Regions from separate parts of the Rouxiella chamberiensis genome, predicted to be linked through region 2. Evidence: predicted binding sites of a transcription regulator. Region 2 holds the regulator's gene; the other holds the start of a gene.
What was found. The regulator sigma-54, encoded in region 2, starts transcription at its own class of promoters, with help from an activator protein. The targets are predictions, from matches to a motif close to GTTGGCACANNTTTCGCTNT.
Positions count from the first base shown of each region.

Region 1: glnA (glutamate--ammonia ligase) is a predicted target of sigma-54. The motif match lies at 1,605-1,624, and genes of this name have one in related genera.

Region 1 is NZ_CP114058.1:3,664,268-3,667,690, reverse strand. It holds gene glnA (glutamate--ammonia ligase) at 66-1,475, opposite strand; gene typA (ribosome-dependent GTPase TypA) at 1,905-3,423, shown strand, end outside.
Region 2 is NZ_CP114058.1:3,283,057-3,286,479, forward strand. It holds gene lptB (LPS export ABC transporter ATP-binding protein) at 1-722, shown strand, start outside; gene rpoN (RNA polymerase factor sigma-54) at 789-2,222, shown strand; gene hpf (ribosome hibernation promoting factor) at 2,246-2,533, shown strand; gene ptsN (PTS IIA-like nitrogen regulatory protein PtsN) at 2,655-3,125, shown strand; gene rapZ (RNase adapter RapZ) at 3,171-3,423, shown strand, end outside.

The sequences.
Region 1 (3,423 bases), 380 kb from region 2:
TGTTCCGCACTGCCGCAACCCGAAAGCGGCGACAGTACAGAGCGTAAAGCCCGGACTACGCGTGATTAGACGCTGTAGTACAGTTCGAACTCTACCGGGTGTGGCGTCATGCGAATGCGGTCGTTTTCTTCAGTGCGCAGTGCGATGTAGGCATCGATTGCGTCATTGGTGAATACGCCACCACGAGTCAGGAACTCACGGTCGGCATCCAGTTCTTTCAACGCTTCTTCCAGAGAACCTGCAACCTGTGGGATCTCTGCCGCTTCTTCTGGTGGCAGGTGGTACAGGTCTTTGTCCATGGCATCGCCAGGGTGGATTTTGTTGATGATACCGTCAAGGCCGGCCATCAGCAGGGCAGCAAACGCCAGGTACGGGTTAGCCGCTGGATCCGGGAAGCGCGCTTCGATACGCATCGCTTTCGGGCTTGAAACGTGTGGAATACGGATAGAAGCAGAACGGTTACGCGCGGAGTAAGCCAGCATAACAGGGGCTTCGTAGCCTGGGACCAGACGCTTGTAGGAGTTGGTGGTCGGGTTCGCGTAGGCGTTTATCGCTTTGGCGTGCTTGATGATACCACCGATATAGTACAGCGCAGTTTCGGACAGGCCGCCGTATTTGTCGCCGGAGAACAGGTTGTTACCGTCTTTGGACAGAGACATGTGGCAGTGCATGCCTGAACCGTTGTCGCCAAACATTGGTTTTGGCATAAAGGTCGCGGTTTTGCCAAATGCGTGAGCCACGTTGTGAACCACGTATTTGTAGATCTGGATTTCGTCGGCTTTCTTGGTCAGGGTGTTGAAGCGGGTTGCCACTTCGTTCTGACCTGCGGTTGCCACTTCGTGGTGGTGAGCTTCAACAACCAGGCCCATTTCTTCCATGGTCAGACACATGGTAGAACGCAGGTCCTGAGAGGAGTCGACCGGAGGAACCGGGAAGTAACCGCCTTTGACAGCAGGACGGTGGCCCTTGTTGCCGCCTTCGTATTTGGTGCCGGTGTTCCATGCGCCTTCGATATCGTCGATGGCAACGTGGGAACCCGCGATGCTGCTGCCGAAGCGCACATCATCAAACAGGAAGAACTCTGGCTCAGGTCCGAACAGAACGGTGTCTGCGATACCGGAGGTTTTCAGGAAGTCTTCAGCACGTTTAGCCGTTGAACGCGGGTCGCGGTCGTAACCTTGCAGAGTGTTAGGTTCGACGATGTCGCAACGGATTATCAAGGTTGACTCTTCAAAGAACGGGTCAAGCACCGCTGTGCTCGGATCTGGCATCAATACCATGTCCGAGTCATTGATGGTTTTCCAGCCGCCGATGGAAGAACCATCGAACATTTTACCATCTTCAAAGAAGTCCGGGCTCACCTGGTGAGATGGAATGGTAACGTGCTGTTCTTTACCCTTGGTGTCAGTGAAGCGCAGGTCGATGAATTTGACTTCATTTTCCTTGATAATCGCAAAAACGTGTTCAGCGGACATACTAGTTCTCCCGAATTTCTCATTATGTGTTCGTCGTGGAACGAATAAACAAACATTGTTGAAAATGGCGTGTGGCTTAAACAGCTTTTATAGTGGCTCTGATAAGACTCTTTTCACCCTGAATAAGTAATAGCGAAATCTGTGCCAACTTTGTCAAAAGGGCACGATTGCCATTCTGCGCGGGTTGTATGGTTATTGAGTATGCACCATAACGGGATTAATGCACTATTTTGGTTCAATAACGCGCACGTGGTGAACCATTTTGGTGCACCATTTTGGGTCATGGCGACTTTTGCACCGAGAAAGGGATCGTAAAGTAACCATACAGAAGTTGTTTCGAAGAGAATCTTGTGAACTTGTTTAGAACCTAGCCTAATACGTGTACAATAGCGCGCTATTTCTATATTTCTAAATGCCTGAGGCAAAGCTGTGATCGAAAATTTGCGTAACATCGCCATTATTGCCCACGTTGACCATGGTAAAACTACCCTGGTTGATAAGCTGCTACAGCAATCCGGTACCTTCGGAGAGCGTGTGGAAGCCACCGAACGCGTAATGGACTCCAACGATTTGGAGAAAGAGCGTGGGATTACCATCCTCGCAAAAAACACCGCCATTAATTGGAAAGACTACCGCATCAACATCGTTGATACCCCGGGACACGCCGACTTCGGCGGCGAGGTAGAGCGTGTGATGTCAATGGTCGACTCGGTGCTGCTGGTTGTGGATGCAATGGATGGCCCTATGCCGCAAACCCGCTTCGTGACCAAAAAAGCATTCGCCAATGGTCTGAAGCCGATCGTGGTAATCAACAAGGTCGACCGCCCTGGCGCGCGTCCTGACTGGGTTGTAGACCAGGTATTCGACCTGTTCGTTAACCTTGATGCTACCGATGAGCAGCTTGATTTCCCTATCATCTATGCATCTGCACTGATGGGTATCGCGGGTACCGACCATAACGATATGGCCGAAGACATGACTCCGCTGTACCAGGCAATCGTTGACCACGTATCTGCTCCGCAGGTTGAAGTAGAAGCACCATTCCAGATGCAGATTTCCCAGCTGGACTACAACAACTATGTTGGCGTTATCGGCATCGGCCGCATCAAGCGCGGAACCGTCAAGCCTAACCAGCAGATCACCATCATCGATAGCGAAGGCAAAACTCGTAACGGTAAAGTCGGTAAAGTTCTGACCCACATGGGTCTTGAGCGTATCGAAGCGAACATCGCCGAAGCGGGCGACATCATCGCCATCACCGGTCTGGGCGAGCTGAACATCTCCGACACCATCTGTGATCCACAGAACGTCGAAGCGCTGCCGGCCCTGAGCGTTGATGAACCAACCGTAACCATGTACTTCAACGTCAACACCTCTCCGTTCTGTGGTAAAGAAGGCAAGTTCGTGACTTCACGTCAGATCCTTGACCGTCTGAACAAAGAGCTGGTGCACAACGTGGCACTGCGTGTTGAAGAAACCGAAGACTCCGACGCATTCCGTGTTTCAGGCCGTGGTGAACTTCACCTGTCGGTTCTGATCGAAAACATGCGTCGTGAAGGTTTCGAACTGGCCGTTTCTCGTCCTAAAGTTATCAACCGTAAAATCGATGGCCGCATGCAGGAGCCGTTCGAAAACGTGACTTTGGATATCGAAGAACAGCACCAGGGTTCAGTCATGCAAGCCATGGGTGAGCGTAAAGGCGACGTTAAGGACATGATCCCTGACGGCAAAGGTCGTATTCGTCTCGATTACCTGATCCCGGCGCGTGGCCTGATCGGTTTCCGTACCGAATTCATGACCATGACCTCTGGTACCGGTCTGCTGTACTCCACGTTCAGTCACTATGACGACGTGCGTTCAGGTGAAATCGGCCAGCGTCAGAACGGCGTGCTTATCTCCAACGGCCAGGGTAAAGCGGTTGCGTTTGCTCTGTTCGGTCTGCAGGACC
Region 2 (3,423 bases):
CAACGTTAATCGCAGAAAATCTGGCGAAAGCCTACAAGGGCCGTAAAGTTGTTGAAGACGTCAGCCTGTCGGTCAAGTCAGGTGAAATCGTCGGACTTTTGGGTCCAAACGGCGCCGGTAAAACCACCACTTTCTATATGGTGGTGGGCATTGTGCAGCGCGACGCGGGTCGCATTGTCGTTGACGACGAAGACATCAGCCTGCTGCCGCTGCATACCCGTGCGCGTCGCGGAATCGGCTATCTGCCGCAGGAAGCCTCCATCTTCCGTCGTTTGAGCGTGTACAACAATCTCATGGCCGTGCTGGAGATAAGAGACGATCTCGACAAAGAGCAGCGCGTCGCTCGCGCCAACGAGCTGATGGAAGAGTTCCATATCTCGCACCTGCGCGACAGCCTCGGGCAGTCGCTGTCCGGGGGTGAACGTCGCCGCGTGGAGATTGCCCGTGCGCTCGCCGCCAATCCAAAATTCATCCTGCTCGATGAACCTTTTGCCGGTGTCGACCCGATTTCGGTTATCGATATCAAGAAGATCATCGAACATCTGCGCGACAGCGGGCTTGGCGTGCTGATTACCGACCACAATGTGCGCGAAACGCTGGATGTCTGCGAACGCGCCTACATTGTGAGCCAGGGCCATATGATTGCCCACGGCACGCCGGAAGAAGTCATGCAGAATGAACAGGTTAAACGCGTCTATCTAGGCGAGGCTTTCCGTCTTTAATTGAGGCTTTCGGTCTTTAAAAGTAGATACTCCGCTAATTTGTCGTAACGGAATTGAAATCAAGATATGAAGCAAGGTTTGCAACTCAGGCTCAGCCAGCAACTGGCAATGACACCGCAACTCCAGCAGGCAATTCGTCTGCTGCAGCTGTCCACGCTTGAACTCCAGCAAGAGATACAATTGGCACTGGAGAGCAACCCGCTGCTGGAGCAATCCGATCTGCATGATGAAGTAGACGCCAAAGAAGCGACCGAAAGCGAGGCGCTGGACACCCGCGAAGCCCTCGAGCAGAAAGACATGCCCGAGGAGCTGCCGCTCGATGCCACGTGGGACGAAATCTACACCGCAGGCACGCCGTCCGGCACCGGCAACGATTACAGCGATGACGAGCTGCCGGTTTATCAGGGTGAAACGACCCAGACGCTGCAAGACTACCTGATGTGGCAGGTCGAGCTGACGCCGTTTACCGAAACCGATCGCGCAATCGCTACCTCTATTGTCGATGCCGTCGATGACACCGGTTATCTGACCATTTCTCTCGATGATATTCTCGAAAGCATCGGCGACGAAGACGTCAGCATGGACGAGGTCGAGGCAGTGCTTAAACGCGTTCAGCGGTTTGACCCTGTGGGCGTTGCCGCCAAGGATCTGCGCGACTGCCTGCTGATTCAGCTTTCCCAATACATTCCCGAGACCGCTTTTCTGACCGAAGCGCGGTTGATCGTCGGCGAACATCTCGATCTGCTCGCCAATCACGATTTTCGCGCACTAATGCGTTCAACTCGCCTAAAAGAAGATACACTTAAGGGAGCGATGCAGCTGATTCAGTCTCTGGATCCCAGACCTGGCCAGTCCATCAACACCGGCGAATCCGAATACGTGATCCCCGACGTGCTGGTGCGCAAGGTCGGCAAAATCTGGACGGTAGAGCTGAATTCCGACAGCATTCCACGCCTGAAGATAAACCAGCAGTACGCTGCAATGGGAAATTCAGTGCGCAACGATAGCGACGGGCAATTTATCCGCAGTAATTTGCAGGAAGCCAAATGGCTGATAAAGAGTCTGGAAAGTCGCAACGAGACGTTATTGAAGGTAACGCGTTGTATTGTTGAACAGCAGCAGGCATTCTTTGATCTCGGTGAAGAGTATATGAAACCTATGGTGCTGGCCGATATTGCCAGTGCCGTGGACATGCACGAATCGACCATCTCCCGCGTGACGACGCAGAAGTTTCTGCACAGTCCACGGGGCATTTTCGAACTTAAGTATTTCTTCTCCAGTCATGTGAGTACGGACAGCGGGGGTGAAGCTTCATCCACGGCTATCCGGGCACTGGTCAGGAAATTAATCGCGGCGGAAAACCCCGTCAAACCTCTGAGCGACAGCAAGTTAGCCACTATGCTATCGGATCAAGGCATTATGGTGGCGCGACGCACTGTAGCAAAATACCGAGAGTCTTTGTCAATCCCGCCTTCAAACCAGCGCAAACAGTTGGTTTGACCTCAACAGAGAAGGAAGACATTATGCAACTCAACATTACCGGACATCACGTAGATATTACCGAACCTCTCAGAGAATTCGTGAACGCAAAGTTTGCCAAACTCGAGCAGTACTTTGACCGAATCAATCAGGTTTATATAATATTGAGTGTCGAAAGAGTGCAGCAGGTGGCCGAAGCCACGCTGCACGTGAACGGAGGCGAGTTGCATGCCACCTCGGAGCATCAGGACATGTACGCCGCTATCGACGGGTTGGTTGATAAACTGGCTCGCCAACTGAACAAACACAAAGACAAACTGAAACAGCACTGATCCTTAAGACCTTTATATCGGCTCGTGTTTTTACCCAACGTTTCCGAAGCCCCTGCTTCACACACGACGGGTAAAAAGCGAGCCGTTAAATCTTTAAGGCAGACGCCAAAGTGAAAATGAGATGATTAACGATACAGCACTGCAGCTGACTTCGGTGTTAAACGCCGAATGCACGAAAAGCAACGTCCATTGCGCCAGCAAGAAACGCGCACTGGAGATCATTAGCGAACTGGCAGCCAAACAGCTGAACCTCGCGCCGCAGGTGATTTTCGATGCCGTTCTGACCCGTGAACGCATGGGCAGTACCGGGATCGGTGCTGGGATTGCAATCCCTCATGGAAAACTTGAAGAGGACACACTGCGCGCGGTCGGCGTTTTTATCCAGCTCGAGCAGCCCATTGCATTCGATGCCGTGGATAATCAGCCGGTTGACCTGCTTTTTGCCTTGCTGGTTCCTGCGGATCAATGTAAAACCCATTTACATACCCTGTCGCTGGTGGCGAAAAAGCTGGCCGACAAAGCGGTATGCCGTCGCCTGCGAAGTGCGCAAAGTGACGAAGAGCTTTACCAGATAATGACCGAAGACGAGTAAATCGCTGAAAATAGACGATTGATTTAACGAAGGAGTAAGAAACTCATGGTGCTGATGATAGTCAGCGGCCGTTCCGGTTCTGGAAAGTCCGTCGCCCTGCGTGCGCTGGAAGATATGGGCTTTTATTGCGTCGACAATCTGCCGGTGGTGTTATTGCCCCAGCTGGCTCGCGAGCTGGCTGAACGCAATACCTCGGCCGCCGTCAGCATTGACGTTCGCAATATGCCGGAAACGCCTGAAGTTTACGAACATGCCATGACCCAGCTTCCGGACAGCTTCTCGCCACAGCTGCTGTTCC